2 linked regions of the Solitalea canadensis DSM 3403 genome follow. The protein of the gene in region 1 binds, or shares a complex with, the protein of each later gene. Links are inferred from orthologs where the notes say so. Each region holds a gene or a part of one and is shown in the gene's direction. Other genes may lie near its edges. The genes, in order: groL and metK.

Region 1 (8,379 bases):
GTACTAACACCGAAACTGCCAAAATTTCACTTGTATTAAATCAATATTAACCGACACTGACATAAAAACTGACAAAAGAATCCTTACAAACAGTCTTATTCAATTTGGCACAATCTCTGTTGAAAATGGGACGTTAATAAATTAATAATTATCATAGAACTATGTCATTAAATATTAAACCTATCGCAGATAGAGTAGTAGTAGAAGCTGCTCCTGCAGAAACGACTACCGCAGGTGGTATCATTATTCCTGATACTGCTAAAGAAAAACCTCAACAAGGTACTATTGTAGCTGTTGGTAACGGTAAAAAAGACGAACCAATGACTGTGAAAGTAGGCGATACCGTTCTGTATGGCAAATATGCTGGTACCGAGATCACTTATGAAGGTAAAGAGTATTTAATTATGCGTGAATCTGATATTTACGCGGTTATCTAAATCTAGAGCTGAGATTTGAGACAAAAGAGTTGAGACTTTTTCAATCTCACGTCTCCTATCATACATCTCAAATCCAATTAACACATTATTCAAGTTAAAAGAACATGGCAAAATTAGTTAAATACAATGTTGAAGCACGTGACGCTTTAAAGCGCGGTGTTGATACTTTAGCAAACGCTGTTAAAGTTACCTTAGGTCCTAAAGGCCGTAACGTAATTATTGATAAAAAATTTGGCGCTCCTTCAATCACTAAAGACGGTGTTTCAGTTGCAAAAGAAATCGAACTGAAAGATGCTTTAGAAAACATGGGTGCTCAGATGGTTAAAGAAGTAGCTTCTAAAACTGCAGACATCGCAGGTGATGGTACTACTACTGCAACTGTATTAGCTCAGGCAATTGTTACTGCTGGTGTTAAAAACGTTGCTGCCGGTGCAAATCCTATGGATTTAAAACGTGGTATCGACAAAGCAGTTGCTGCTGTTATTATTAACTTAAAAGAGCAGTCTAAAGCAGTTGGTGATGATAACAACAAAATCAAGCAAGTTGCTACCATTTCAGCTAATAATGACGAGGTTATCGGTTCATTGATCGCTGAAGCAATGGAAAAAGTTAAAAAAGAAGGCGTTATCACTGTTGAAGAAGCTAAAGGAACTGATACAACTGTAGAGGTTGTAGAAGGTATGCAATTTGATCGTGGTTATCTTTCTCCTTACTTCGTAACCAATGCTGACAAAATGGAAGCTGAGTTGGAAAACCCTTACATTTTGATCTACGACAAGAAGATCTCTTCAATGAAAGAGTTGTTGCCAATTTTGGAAAAACAAGTTCAAACAGGCCGTCCTTTATTGATCATCGCTGAAGATCTTGAAGGTGAAGCTTTAGCTACTTTGGTGGTAAATAAAATCCAAGGTCGTTTAAAAGTTGCCGCTGTTAAAGCTCCAGGTTTTGGCGATCGTCGTAAAGCTATGTTGGAAGACATCGCTATCTTAACTGGTGGTACTGTTATTTCTGAAGAGCGTGGTTACAAGTTAGAAAACGCTGATTTAACTTACTTAGGTCAGGCTGAGAAAGTAGTTATCGATAAAGATAATACTACTGTTATCAACGGAGCTGGTAAGAAAGAAGATATCGTTGCTCGCGTTAACCAAATCAAAGCTCAGATTGAGTCTACTACTTCTGATTACGACAAAGAAAAACTACAAGAGCGTTTGGCTAAATTAGCTGGCGGTGTTGCAGTTCTTTACGTTGGTGCAGCTACCGAAGTAGAAATGAAAGAGAAAAAAGACCGTGTTGATGATGCATTACATGCAACTCGTGCTGCTGTAGAAGAAGGTATCGTTGCTGGTGGTGGTGTTGCATTTATCCGTGCGATCGCTGCATTAGAAAACTTAAAAGGCCATAATGACGACGAGACTACTGGTATCGCTATCATTAAGCGCGCTATTGAAGAGCCTTTACGTCAAATCTGTGAAAACGCAGGTATTGAAGGTTCTATCGTAGTTCAAAAAGTTAAAGAAGGTGCTGATGACTTCGGATACAACGCTCGTGAAAACCGTTACGAAAACCTTATCATTGCCGGTGTAATCGATCCTACTAAAGTATCACGTGTTGCTTTAGAAAACGCAGCTTCAATTGCATCTATGTTGTTAACAACTGAGTGTGTATTAGCTGATGAGCCTGAAGAAGATAAAGGTCATGCTCATGGTGGTGCTCCAGGTATGGGCGGCATGGGTGGTATGATGTAATATCACGATAGCTTTAATTAGCTTTCAATAATAAAAATAAAGGCTTCCCTAATCGGAAGCCTTTGTTTTTTCTCATATAATGTCGAAGATAATGTACTCGATAGTTCCAAAATGAAATTCCGCCTTTGCTTTTAATCCTTCCATCTTTTGAAACAAAGGTGCTTCTGTTGAAAGCCCGATAAATTTACTTCCATTATGCATAAACGGTTCTTGTGCCGCCCCAATTAAAAAATAGGCATAGTTGGTATGTACCAGGGCCCCAAAACTAACTTCATTTACAGCAACTTCCAGGTTTATCGACTTCAGTGAATTAATTTCTTCAGTTAAAAATCCGATAGGTTTAGATTCCAAATCTGCCTCATCTAGTACCTGTTCTGCGGTACTCTCATAGGTGTCGGGATTATCTTCTTCTGATTCGGCTCCAATAATTTTATCTTCCTGATCTTCGCTTACTTCACTCAAAATCGCTTCTTTTTTGTCAATAAAAAGCGTTATTATTTCTTGCTTAAAGTCTAGTGAAATACTCATAAGATTTTTCTTTACGATTAAATAAATATTCGAAACCTATTATTGAATATACTAATATTCAACAGCATACACAATTTTCATATATTTATATAATCTTGAATACACTTCTAATAAAATATTAACTTATCACTATGGAAACATACAACTGGACTCAGTTCACTAAAAGAATCCCTGTTAATGCCAGTATTAACACTCTATATTCAGCATGGACTACTCGGGAAGGATTGGAAAACTTTTTCCTTAGAAAAGCTGAATTTAAATCAACAGAAAATATTATCAGGGATCGGGATGAGCCGATTAAGGTTAACGATACTTATGAGTGGATGTGGTTTGGATATGATGATGACAGCGTTGAGCATGGCCAGGTAGTAGATTTAAATGGAAAAGATTTTTTAAAATTCACTTTTGGTAAGGCGGGAATTGTAAGCATTACGTTAAAACAGGAAGAAGGGGAAACAATTGTGGAATTAACACAATCAGAGATTCCTACAGATGAACAATCAAGAGTGTATTATCATTTGGGTTGTTCTGAAGGATGGACTTTTTACCTCGCAAATTTAAAATCCGTTACTGAAGGCGGAATTGATCTTAGAAATAAGAATGAAAAGATTAAAAGAGTAGTCAGCTCATAAAATGAGATCTATTTTTAAATACATAATTAAGCTTCGTATAAGTTTTCTTTTAGTTTAACCCCTAGAATATACGTTTCGTATAAAAATTCCTGTTCGGTGGATAGGGGTAAAGTATATTTGAGTTGTCTTTACTTAAAAACAAAAAAGAAAATAGTTATGACTCCTGTATCAAACATTATACAATTATTTAATATACAACGTTTAAAAGCTTTAACAAGTTGTAATAGCTTTGCAACGATTATTATGTCAAACACTAAACTGTCAAACTAAACAAGTCTACTTTCTACACCTGTATGTTATATTCTAATTTAAAAAGGCCATGCATAGTTTTTCTATTGCTTGTATGGTGTACTACTGCTTTTGCACAACAGAAAAACAAAACAACCATCAGCGGTTATGTTAAACAAAGTGCAAACGGCGAAAGTATTATTGGCGCTTCGGTATTTCTTAAAGAAAACGGAGTTGGAGTTGCCACAAACAATTATGGTTTTTACTCCTTAAGTGTTACTCCCGGAAATTATACGGTTGTATTTCAATACCTCGGTTTTAAATCTGTTGAAAGAAAAATCAACGTAACAACAGCTACCACCATCAATATAAACCTGGAATCAGATGGTAAACAAATTGATGAAGTTGTTGTCAGCTCAGCAGGAATAAAGAAAAACGTTACCAGCATGGAAATGGGTGTTAATAAGTTGGAGATGAAATCTATCCAAAAGATGCCTGCTTTGATGGGAGAAGTTGATATTGTAAGAAGCATTCAATTATTGCCAGGAATAAGCACAGTTGGTGAAGGTTCATCGGGTTTCAATGTTAGAGGGGGTGGTGTTGACCAGAATCTTATTTTATTGGATGAATCACCAGTGTATAATAGTTCCCATCTGTTTGGTTTCTTTTCTGTTTTTGATCCGGATGCGGTAAAAGATGTAAAACTAATCAAAGGAGGTATTCCCGCTATGTATGGTGGACGCCTTTCATCAATCCTTGATGTTCGCATGAAGGAAGGAAATGTGAACAACTTTAGTACTTCAGGAGGTATTGGAACGGTTTCTACACGATTACTGGCTGAGGCTCCTATCGTAAAAGGAAAAGGATCGTTCGTTATTGCAGCACGTAGGTCATACGCAGATTTGTTTCTAAAGCTATCATCTGATGAAAACCTGAATAAAAACACCGCCTATTTTTATGATTTAAGCGGAAAAGCCAATTATACAATTAACGAGAACAACCGATTATACCTTTCAGGTTATTTTGGCAAGGATAAATTCGGATTTAATGATCGTTTTGGCATGGATTGGGGTAATGGAACCGGTACCTTACGTTGGAACCACACTTTTAATCCAAGCCTGTTTGTAAACTTTACCGGGGTTTATAGCAATTATGATTATTCACTAGGTATACCAACTGGAACAAATGCGTTCGATTGGACTTCAAGAATTATCAATCAAACCTTAAAGGGTGATTTTACTTATTACATAAGTGCTTCCAACAAATTAAGTTTCGGAGCAAATGCTACCTTCTACCGTTTTAAGCCAGGTGAAGCAAAGAAAGCTGAGGGAAACACTTCTTTCAACAACATTGCATTAGCTACACAAAACGGACGGGAATATGCAGCATATATCGACAATGAACAAAAAATAACGGATAACCTTTCAGCTCAATATGGCTTGCGTTTATCGGCTTTTGACTATGTGAGTGGTCAAGATAATTTCACTGTTTATGAATACGAAGGCATTAACGGACAACGAAAAGACCCTGTAAATCCGAAATCGTATAACAAAGGCGATGCTATTAAAACCTATATCAATCTTGAACCACGTGTTTCATTGCGTTATATCTTAAATGATGCATCTTCAATCAAAGCCAGCTATAATCGCACCACACAATATTTGCATTTAATTTCAAATACAACAGCCGCAACACCACTTGATGTGTGGCAGCCAACCACTAATAATATTAAACCAGAATTGGCAGATCAATTGGCTCTCGGCTATTTCCGTAACTTCAAAAACGATATGTTCGAATTTTCGGTGGAAGGTTTTTACAAGAAAATGCAGAATCAGATCGATTATATTGATGGAGCAGAACTATTCCTGAATAAGAACCTTGAAAGTGAATTACTTTTTGGAAATGCACGAGCTTACGGACTTGAGTTTTACTTAAAGAAAAACACAGGAAAATTAAATGGCTGGATTAGCTATACCTTATCTAAGTCTGAGCGCCAAATAGACGGAATTAACAATAACGAATATTATCCAAGTAAATACGACAAAACCCATAACCTATCAATAGTTGGTATTTATGATATGAGTAAGCGCTGGAACTTCTCTGCTATTTTCACCTATTCAACCGGAGTGAGTACCACATTTCCGAACGGCAGATACGAAGTTGATGGTATCGTTGTACCACACAACACAACAAATACGCGAAATAATTACCGCATCCCATCTTACAATCGTTTAGACTTATCAGCAACGCTGTATACACGTCATAAACCGGGTAGCAAATTCAGTAGTAATTGGGTGTTCTCAATATATAATATCTATTTCCATAAAAATCCATATACCATTTATTTCCAACCAAACGAAGACAATCCACAAGTTACTGAGGCAAAACGATTAGCAATTATAGGTTCAGCAATTCCATCGGTTACTTACAACTTTAATTTCAGATAATAGCATGAAAAAACTACATATATTATTTACTCTGTGCATTGCAGCGCTAATGTTAAGTTCCTGCGAAGATGTTGTGGATGTAAAATTAGATGCTGGACCACCATTATTAAGTGTTGACGGATGGTTAACAAACAGGGCTGTTCCAGATACCATAAAACTGGCGCAAACATCTCCTTACTTCTCTAATACCACTCCACAATGGATATCCGGTGCCAAAGTAACATTAACAACAGTTTCCGGTGAATCGGAAACGCTCCAAGAATTTTCAACCGGAAAGTTTTTGATAAAAAATATCAGAAGTATAGAAGGTGAAAAATACCTGCTTAGGATTGAATACGATGGCGAAGTATATGAGGCACAGACTGAAGCAATGCGTCAAAGCTTTTTGGTGGATTCCGTTGCATTTGAATATCGTGAAAAGTCTCTTGGACAAGATGAAGATGGATATCTATTACAATTCTTCGGCAAAGAACTGAAGGGAATGGGCGATGCTTGTAGGATGAAAATCAAGAAGAATGGGATTTATCTAAACAAAATTGAAGATCTGAACTACATGAATGACGAGTTTGTTGACAGTGCAAACTTTAAAAAGGTACGCCTTTTTACAGAGAAACCATTCCAGTTAAAGGATTCTGTAACAATTGAAACATGGTCAATTACGATGGATGCTTATCATTTCTATGATGAGCTTCGCATTCAGGTAAGCAATGGAGGTATTTTTGCCAATCCTCCTGCAAATGTTCGTACTAATGTCAAAAACGTTAATGCTTCATCGGCTAAGAAAGCGGTAGGTTATTTCGGAGCCTCGTTGGTAAGTACTAAAAGCGGAATAGTTAAAGAATAAGATTTTTATACCGTGATAGAAAAGGAGCGAGCTTTCAATCGCTCCTTTTTCATTTTCAAATAGTTAAGGCTTCTTTTATATCTTTTTCTCAGCAATCATTAACATATTAGTTACCGGATAGTTCATTGGCTTCAAGGTATCTCCACCCATTTCAAAAAGCTCACATTTTCCGATTAAACGGTTCTGGACGATCCAATCATTTGTATAGGCAGATGATGTGGGCATAACGGTGAACCCAACTTCCTCCAGGTGAGACTTCCAGTCTTCAAAGGACCAGAACGTAAACGTTTCATGCATTTCACTTTCCCAATTATCCGTATAATCCTTTCTCGACATAAATTCGCAGGCATCAGAAAGAGAAAGCTTTATATAGGATTCATCATTGATAATCTCCTCTTTATACTCCAATTTATACCCTTCTTTCTTACGAAAGTCAACCGCAAAACGAAGAAAGCGTCCGTAAGTGGATAAACCATCTAAGTACACGGTTAATTCATTTCTTGTGGCAAAATCACCATCCGAATTTTCATTAACCCCATCCTGCTTGTTTAATTTTAGGTAAACTATTTTGTCGCCATTTTCTGGGCCAACAACGTCTCTGTTTACCCAAACTCCACTTGGAGCTAACTCCGAAAATCGATTGCTGATAAAGTTCAATAGATCTTGACGACCTCCGTAAGATTCGATTTCATGTGTAAGGGATGAAGTAAATATGCAATTCATCGAATTCTCTTCAAACACTAAACCTGTAACTGCATTTTTTTGTGCAAAAAACACATAAGGATTGGCAAACTCACCGTTGTGTTTGCGCTGTTGACAAATATCAAACAGATGGCGTGAAACCTCGATTCCAAAGAAATCGGATTCTCGAAAACGCTCATCTTTACTTGCAAGTTTTATCCACGACCCAACAGCACATCCTATATCACCAATTCGCCCCTGACGAATATATTCAGACGTGTCATGATATTTCATCTCCGCAATTTCATCCATTTGACGAACATAAGAGTTATAGTCTCTTGTAGCTGTTAAATCACCATCCTCGCCAATAATATGATCATTAAAGAGTAATTGCACTTTTGATCCCAGCTGGTACCGCTTCCAAATCTTATAAGAGGATGTATGAACCTTATTTAGCGTAAACCCATCTGCACTCCATTCAGGGGTTTTAGCAATGTGTTCTACCAGATCCCATGGTTGCTCTGCATCAAATGAATTCGATTGAACATTTAATTCAGCAGGTAAAATCCGAAAACCGTGTTGCTGATACATTTGCATTACCGGAGTAGAACAAATAACAGCACAATTAGTCGCATTCAAATTCAACAAGCCATCACTTTCATGTTTAATCTTTTTAATTGTATACGAAGCAAAGTCTTCCAATTTTCCCACGTCATCAATGCCGAAAATATAAACAGGAACATTTAAATCACGGGCAAAATCTTCAATTGCCAACGCTCTAAGGTAAAATGGCAATGGATTTCGTCGTGTGTTAGAATGATTAGCAGAGGTAACAGC
Region 2 (8,482 bases), 410 kb from region 1 along the record:
TGTTACCGAATTGAGTTGAATTAGCAAAGCTGATCATGAATGCCTTTTTACTCATTGACTTTCCATCAACTGTTAACTCATAGTCATCGGAATTGTAATTATTCAACTCCCTGAAAACAGATTTAACATAGCCTGATAATCCACGTTTTTTATTATGAGCAAACATGGCACTGATATGAGCATCGAAACCAACACCTGCCATATTAAAAAATGGCTCCCCATTTAAAGTAGCTGTATCAATAACTTTTACAGTGTTCTGGTTTAAAACATCAATCGCCTTTTTCACGTCCATTGGAATGCGAAGGTGACGAGCTAAACCATTTCCAGAGCCAAATGGAATTATTCCTAATTCGGCATTAGCATTAATACTCATTATGCCTTTCGCAACTTCATTAACGGTTCCGTCTCCTCCAACAGCAGCAACTGTGTCAAAGCCTAAATGAACAGCCGAACGAGATAATTTTCGAGCATGATCAACGGCGTTTGAATAAGCCATTTCATACTCGTACTTTTCATGATCTAAATTATCAATGATGAGTTGCTCAACACGTTTCTTACTTTTACCTCCTGAAATGGGGTTTATTACAAACAGAATATTTTTCCGCACTTTAATGTTGTTAACAGATTACAAAGATGAATAAAATATACCGTGTTTTGAATACTGACTTATGTGTAAAAATGAGTACCTATTTTATATATCTATCAATCCTATAGATTAAATATTTTATAATTAATTATTCGGATATAAAATATTTACTAATTTTGCGCCAGTTAGTGGACTGATTTGATTGCTTGCAACCACGTTAAAAAAATGCTAAAAACTAATAATCTGCATTTTTTCCTCACAAGAAGCACATCAGTTAATAAAATTTACCAAATAGATTTTTAGAAGTATATGGCTTATTTATTCACTTCGGAGTCAGTATCAGAAGGACATCCGGATAAAGTTGCCGATCAAATTTCAGATGCTTTAATTGATAACTTTCTGGCTTTTGATCCGAATTCGAAGGTTGCTTGTGAAACACTTGTTACCACTGGTCAGGTTGTTTTAGCAGGAGAGGTTAAATCTAAAACGTATTTAGATGTACAGCAAATAGCCCGTGATGTTATTCGCAAAATTGGTTACACCAAAAGTGAATACATGTTCGAAGCCAATTCGTGCGGTGTATTGTCGGCTATTCATGAGCAATCAAGTGATATAAACCAAGGTGTTGAGCGAACAAAACCTGAAGATCAGGGTGCGGGCGACCAGGGAATGATGTTTGGTTATGCCACAAACGAAACCGATAACTATATGCCTTTGGCGTTAGATATTGCTCATCAACTATTAATTGAACTTGCTGCATTGCGTCGCGAAAATAAGGATATCACTTATTTACGTCCAGATGCTAAATCGCAGGTAACGATTGAATATTCGGATGACCACAAACCTGTTCGTATTGATGCGATCGTTGTTTCAACTCAACATGATGAATTCGATACAGAAGACGTGATGGCTAAGAAGATTACTGATGATATCATTAATATTTTGATTCCTCGTGTTAAGGCTAAGCAAAAACCGGAGATTCAAAAGTTATTCACTGATAATATCAACTACCATATTAATCCAACCGGTAAGTTTGTTATTGGCGGTCCACATGGCGACACCGGATTAACGGGCCGTAAGATCATCGTTGATACTTATGGTGGTAAAGGAGCTCATGGTGGCGGCGCATTCTCGGGTAAAGATCCATCAAAAGTTGACCGTTCTGCAGCTTATGCAACTCGTCATATTGCAAAAAACCTGGTAGCATCAGGTGTTTGTAGTGAAGCTTTGGTACAAGTATCTTATGCTATTGGCGTTGCAAAGCCAATGGGATTATATGTAAATACCTATGGATCTGCTAAAGTTGGCTTAACTGATGGTGAAATTGCTAATAAACTGAGTGAAATTTTTGATATGCGTCCTTATTTTATTGAAGAACGCTTAAAATTAAGAAATCCAATTTACCAGGAAACTGCGGCCTATGGTCACATGGGTCGTAAGAACGAAGTGGTAAGTAAGTCGTTCTCTTTACCTGATGGAAGATCAATTTCCAAAGAAGTGGAATTGTTCACCTGGGAAAAACTCGACTACGTAGATAAAATAAAACAAGCTTTCGGCTTATAGAAAATTGAATCCCTCCACTTAACTTGGAGGGATTTTTTATTTTTGCGCAATGCAAGAATCGATTAACCCATGGAAAACATTGAACTCAACCGAGATTTATGATAATCCTTGGATAAAATTAACAGAACACAGGGTGATAAATCCATCCGGTGGAAATGGGATATATGGTGTTGTTTCATTCAAAAATTACGCTATCGGCATTGTTCCAATTGATGGTGAAGGTAATATTTGGTTGGTGGGACAATACAGATATGCCACTAATGGTTATAGCTGGGAACTGCCGGAAGGTGGAGGACCGCTAGGAGTTGATCCTCTTGAATCTGCCAAACGTGAATTATTAGAAGAGACGGGGCTAAAAGCTGAAACCTGGAGCTTGGTTCAGGAGTTACATTTATCTAATTCAGTTTCTGATGAAAAAGCCTTTGTCTACCTTGCGCAGGGTTTAACCCAACATGAAGCCGAACCCGAAGAAACAGAGCAACTTTCAATAAAGAAAATTCATTTTAATGATGCTTTTAATATGGTAATGACCGGAGAAATCACCGATTCAATTACAGTAGCTGCCATCTTAAAAATTAAACACTTACTTTTTTAAATTCTTTTACAAAAAGCATGAAGAAACTATTCGGATATATATTAACCCCCATCTTTTATTTAGCTTTTGGCCTGATGTTAGGCATATTTCATATTGTTCAGATAATTGCTCTAAAGGTTTTTGGGAGAGAAGCTCATAAAAAATCGGTTGATATTCTTAACTTTTTCCTTTTATACAGTTTGATTATTCTTGGAACAAGAATAAGCGTAAATTTTAAGTTTACACCTCCAACTGATCGCCCTATAATATTTACTGCCAATCACCAAAGTATGTTTGACATACCTGGCATCATCTGGTTTCTCCGTCATTATTATCCCAAATTTGTTTCAAAAATTGAATTAGGAAAAGGTATACCAAGTATTTCTTACAACTTGCGACACAGCGGAGCTGCATTAATTAATCGCAAAGATTCTAAACAGGCATTAACAGAAATCGCCAAACTAGGAAAACTCATTTCACAGCATAACTATGGCGTGGCCATTTTCCCTGAAGGAACACGTTCCAAAAATGGAACAATGAAACGCTTTGCAATTGGCGGAATAAACGTATTGTTAAAGAAAGCTCCAAATTCCTTAATTGTTCCGATTGCCATCAAAAACACTTGGAAACTAAATCGTTGGGGTAAATTCCCAATGTCGGTTGGTGAACATGTAAGCTGGACTGTACTTCCGGGCATTGAACCAGAAGGAAAGGAAATGGAGACTATTGTACAAGAAGCCGAAGATGCAGTAAAAGCAGAGGTTAACTAATTACAGGTATTGGATTGCACCTTATTAATTATGTAATCCAATACCCAAAATACCTAAATTAATCTATTGACTATCAGTAAAATATTTTAGTAAATTAGGTTATTCAATCTAAAAAAAGAATGAAAAACCTATTCTTACTAATTGTACTGCCTATAATTCTCACGGGCAGCTCATCTTCTGTAATTATCTCTAAAGAAAGCCTTCAAACTAAAGCACCCTCATCTATTCCGCTTTGCTATGGGTTTTCAATTGACATGGCAGATACTTCGAGGCCAGCCTTATACAATGGCTTAGGAATGCATCATTTAAAGGTCAGTACCAAAAATGATTTTGCAGCCAAATATTTCAATCAGGGAATCATTCTTTACTATGGCTTTAATCACCCGGAAGCTTACAGGTCATTTAAAGAAGCAGCCCGATTAGATCCTGAAATGGCCATGGCTTATTGGGGACAGGCATTAAGTATGGGTCCAAACATTAATATGCCAATGGATCCCACAAAAACTGAAGAGGTTTATCAGCTAGTTCAAAAGGCATTGTCATTAAAAGGCAAAAGCACTGAAACGGAGCAGGCCTACATTGATGCAATTGCTAAGCGCTACAGCAAAGACCCCAAAGCAGACAGAGTGCAGCTTGATAAGGATTATGCCGCCGCAATGAAACTCGTGAAAGAAAAATATCCTTCAGATCTTGATGCATTAACCTTATATGCCGAATCGCTAATGGATATTCATCCCTGGGATTTTTGGACTGCTGAAGGAAAACCTAAACCTTGGACAAATGAAATAGTTGAAACATTAGAGACCGTGCTCAAGAAAGATCCAAGTCATGTCGGCGCCAATCATTTCTACATACATGCGGTAGAAGCATCTGACAAGCCGGGCCGGGGTCTCGCTTCCGCAGATCGTCTTCAAACATTGGTTCCAGGTGCTGGACATTTGGTACACATGCCTTCACATATTTATGTGCAAACCGGACAATATGATAAAGGGTCTTCTGTAAACAGAGAAGCTATATCAGTGGATACTAAAAGCCTTAAGGATGGTATGAAAAGCGTTGCTTATCCGGAGCATAATATTCATTTTTTATACACCACCCTGGCATTGGAAGGAAAAAGTAAAGAAGCCCTGGCCAATGCAAGATTACTACAAAAATCAATTCCTCCGGAATTTCTTGACGATCCCCTTTTCTCCGGTTATGCACAGCATCTGTATTCAACTTATTACTTTGCAATGGTACGATTTGGTTTATGGGATGACATTTTAAAAGAGAAAGCTCCAGCCGAAAAATATAAATACCTGCAGGGTCTGTATCATTATGCAAAAGGCATGGCATATGTAAAAACCAATAAGCCAGATAGTGTTCTAAAAGAACATTCGGAATTACTGGGGCTTATTGCCGCAAAAGAAATGCAAGAGTTAGCCATATGGCAAACCAACACTGCATCCAAATTACTCCAGATTGCTGCTGATGTGTTAGAAGGTGAATTTTATGCTGCAAAGAAAGATTATTCAAAAGCACTCTTACCCTTACAAAAAGCCATAAAACAAGAAGATGCATTAGTTTACAATGAACCCTTTGACTGGCCTAATCCGGTAAGAAATAATTACGGGGCAATTTTATTGGAAAACAACAGATTTACAGAAGCTGAATCAGTTTATAATAAAGCGTTAAAGAAATATCCCGATAATGGTTGGTCTTTATTTGGTTTATATCAAACTCTTAAAGCTGAAAACAAAACATCAGAAGCCGAAATCATAAAAAAAAGATATGATAAAGCCTTTGCCAATAGTGATCTTAAACTAACTAGTTCGAGATTTTAATTTTTTTTGAATTAACATGCAACATTCACAAAGATGAGTGCGTCTGATAGAAAAATAAAACTAATACAGCATATGAACCTATTAAAGAAATCACTTTTTGCACTAGCGTTAACAGTATCCACGTCAGCAGTTGCGTTGGACTCCTTTGCAGTTTCCGGAACCCATTATATCAATACTCCCCTATCTGAGAAAACAGAAACCCGTGAAGTTGAAGCGTTCAATGGAATATCAGTTTCAACAGGAATTGATGTGTTTATCGCTCAGGGAAATGCTGAAAAAGTAACCGTTACTGCCGATGACGATATTATTTCATCCATCAAAACTGAAGTAAAGGGCGGAATATTGAATATATATGTAGATAAGAAAAACAACAAAAGCTGGTCATGGACACGAAACAACACCATGAAAGTTTACCTGACAGTAAAGGAATTAAACTCAATAACGGCATCAAGCGGCTCGGATGTTTCGACTACCAATACACTAAAATCAGCCAAATTATTTGTTCAATCATCAAGTGGTTCTGATATAAATCTTGCACTTGACGCAGGTGATCTTATTTGTGAGTCTTCAAGCGGCTCCGATATGAAACTTAGCGGAATTGCGAAGTCTCTTAATGTAAAATCATCAAGCGGAAGTGATATTTCTGCTTATGAACTTACTTCTGAAGTTTGCGTAGCAAATGCAAGCAGCGGCTCAGACATCGAAGTAACTGTTACCAAGCAGCTAACAGCTCATGCTAGTAGCGGAGGCGATGTATCCTATAAAGGGAACCCGCAGAATGTGGTAAAAAATGAATCCAGCGGTGGCGACGTAAGTCATAACTAAGCACAGCAACTATTTAAATTACATATAACAGAAAACGGGCGACAATGATTGTCGCCCGTTTCTTTATATTTTAAATCGTTGGTGTCTGTATGGAATCTCTACCTGGTTAAAGCCTTGCAAATGAAGTTTTTCTTTAAATTCTCTCTGCACTTCATATTCTCCATGTACCAGAAAAACCTCCTTCACTTTTGAAGGATTCTGACATGAAAGAAACCTGGAAAGATCTTTATAATCACCATGAGCACTTAATGAGTCGATTTTCCCGACTTCAGCTTTCACCTCAAACCGACTACCAAAAATCCTCACAACCTCCTGATTATTTAATAAACGCCCCGCCAAAGATCCAGGCTCACAATATCCAACCATCAATATGGTGTTTCTACTATCGCTAATGTTATTTGCGATATGATGCTTAACCCGGCCAGCTTCTGCCATACCCGAAGAAGAAATAATAATGCACGGATTTTTACGGGAATTTAATGCCTTTGACTCTTCAACATCCTCGATAAAATGCAATCTTAAAAAGTCGAATGGGTCTTTATCGTATTGAAGTGTTCTTCCTACATCTTCATTATAATACTGAGGGTAGCTTTTAATAATTTTAGTCGTTCTTTCTGAGAGAGGACTATCTACAAATACATCAACAGGCGGTAATTCGCCTAGATTCTCAAGATTATTCAGTACATACAGCACCTCTTGGGTTCTCCCCACACTAAATGCCGGAATAATCAACTTACCACCTTTGTCAACACAGGTGTGCCTAATGTATTTTAACAGTTCTCGTTCGGTTGGAGCAGCATCCTCATGCAGCGAATTCCCGTAGGTAGATTCCAGCAAAATATAGTCAGCCTGCGGAAACGTCTCAGGAGATCGTAATATTTCAGCACCATAGCGACCAACATCCCCACTGAATGTTATTCTTGCGGTTCTCCCTTGATCTTTAATTGTAAGATGTACAGCAGCACTGCCAATAATGTGACCAGCATCGGTAAAAAGCACTTCAATATCCCTGTCAATTTTATTATGGACGCCGTACTCAATAGCAACAAACTGATCGAAGCAGGCCTCTGCATCCTGTGTGGTATAAAGGGGCTTTAATAGCGGTTTTCCTTCGCGTTTCCTTTTTTTATTAAGATAATTGATATCTGCTTCCTGAATCCTGGCCGAATCTAATAGCAACAATTTTGTTAAATCAACGGTAGCGGGTGTACAAAATATCTTACCGTTATATCCCTCTTTAACCAAGCGGGGAATTAGTCCACAATGATCAATATGTGCATGAGAAAGTATTAAATAATCGACATCCTTGGGGTCAAATCCAAAGTGACTATTCATAACCTCCGTTTCAGCTCCACTTCCCTGAAACATTCCACAGTCCAAAAGAATTTGTTTTCCTGATTCTGTCCTTATTAAATGCTTACTCCCTGTTACATTTTGAGCAGCTCCGTGAAATGTTATATACATAGAAAACGGTTGAGTGTATTTTAAATTTAAGTTATTCAACAGGACAATGCAATATGCATTATCCTGTTGAATAAGTATTATTGGCGTAAGGGCTTAGGAAAAACAATTAAGCTTTCATGTCCCTTATCATCCACGGATTGGACACCAAAGAAGTAATTGTCTTTTGAATAAGGCAGTTTAACCTGATTGGTTTCAACGAATAATTTTTTCTCCCAAAAAGGGCTTGTTGTTTCGCGCAGTAACACGTAATAGCCTTTAGGTTTTTGTCCTTGTGGTATGCCCCAGGCCAATTCGGTAAAATTAGTAAGTTGCTTTGTTAGAATGCTTACATTCTGCGGTTCTTGTGGCGCCTTTGCTAAATTGGCTAATGTCGCAGCATTAATGCCGGTTACTTTTTTCAAATAACCAAAATCCACAAATTCAGAAAGGTCCCCATAATTTCTTCCATTTTCAGTTCTTAAGTCCTGATGCTGACGATCGAAGTTTTCATTCATCTCCGTAAACCTGATCGCAGCAAAGCCGGCATTGCTAAATGGAGTATGATCGCCACCGCGCAGATAACGATCTTTTCTAAAGATAAGTTTAACCTCCATATTATCAACATAACGTTCACCTACCTCCTTCACATAACGTGAAAACTGCCGTGCCGGACTATCATTTTCACCTCCTGCTTGCTGACGTTGTAATGCCATCGGCCCTGTTTCTGCTGCAGGAACACCCTCACTAAATACTCGCAGTCTCAGGTTATCTTTCAGATCTGTTTCAGCACCATAACTATTGCCAACAATATCATTGGTAATCATTCCCTTTATTTCCCATTTCTCTTCAATCGCTCTTTTCGCCAGGTTTGCAGAACCCAACAGCCCTTGCTCTTCGC

Evidence for each region.
Region 2: the proteins of groL (region 1) and metK are in contact, whole or in part, in a cryo-EM structure (PDB 8P4O), measured with the Escherichia coli proteins. The link is inferred for Solitalea canadensis DSM 3403 from one-to-one orthologs.

Annotation. Positions count from the first base shown.
Region 1 is NC_017770.1:4,791,800-4,800,178, reverse strand. Bases 1-2,861 are described here. They hold groL (chaperonin GroEL), read left to right. Parts: upstream 1-541; coding sequence 542-2,182; downstream 2,183-2,861. Other genes in these bases: SOLCA_RS20210 (SRPBCC family protein), read left to right, coding at 2,842-2,861; SOLCA_RS20215 (hypothetical protein), read right to left, coding at 2,255-2,710; SOLCA_RS20225 (co-chaperone GroES), read left to right, coding at 162-437. In the rest of the region: more of SOLCA_RS20210, read left to right, coding at 2,862-3,342; SOLCA_RS20205 (TonB-dependent receptor), read left to right, coding at 3,636-6,017; SOLCA_RS20200 (DUF4249 domain-containing protein), read left to right, coding at 6,022-6,861; SOLCA_RS20195 (class I SAM-dependent methyltransferase), read right to left, coding at 6,937-8,379.
Region 2 is NC_017770.1:4,384,737-4,393,218, forward strand. Bases 59-3,022 are described here. They hold metK (methionine adenosyltransferase), read left to right. Parts: upstream 59-895; coding sequence 896-2,149; downstream 2,150-3,022. Other genes in these bases: SOLCA_RS18370 (diacylglycerol/lipid kinase family protein), read right to left, coding at 59-607; SOLCA_RS18380 (NUDIX domain-containing protein), read left to right, coding at 2,199-2,744; SOLCA_RS18385 (lysophospholipid acyltransferase family protein), read left to right, coding at 2,762-3,022. Outside these bases: more of SOLCA_RS18370, read right to left, coding at 1-58; more of SOLCA_RS18385, read left to right, coding at 3,023-3,493; SOLCA_RS18390 (tetratricopeptide repeat protein), read left to right, coding at 3,613-5,316; SOLCA_RS18395 (head GIN domain-containing protein), read left to right, coding at 5,389-6,141; SOLCA_RS18400 (MBL fold metallo-hydrolase RNA specificity domain-containing protein), read right to left, coding at 6,205-7,605; SOLCA_RS18405 (M20/M25/M40 family metallo-hydrolase), read right to left, coding at 7,683-8,482. UniProt on the Escherichia coli protein: Catalyzes the formation of S-adenosylmethionine (AdoMet) from methionine and ATP.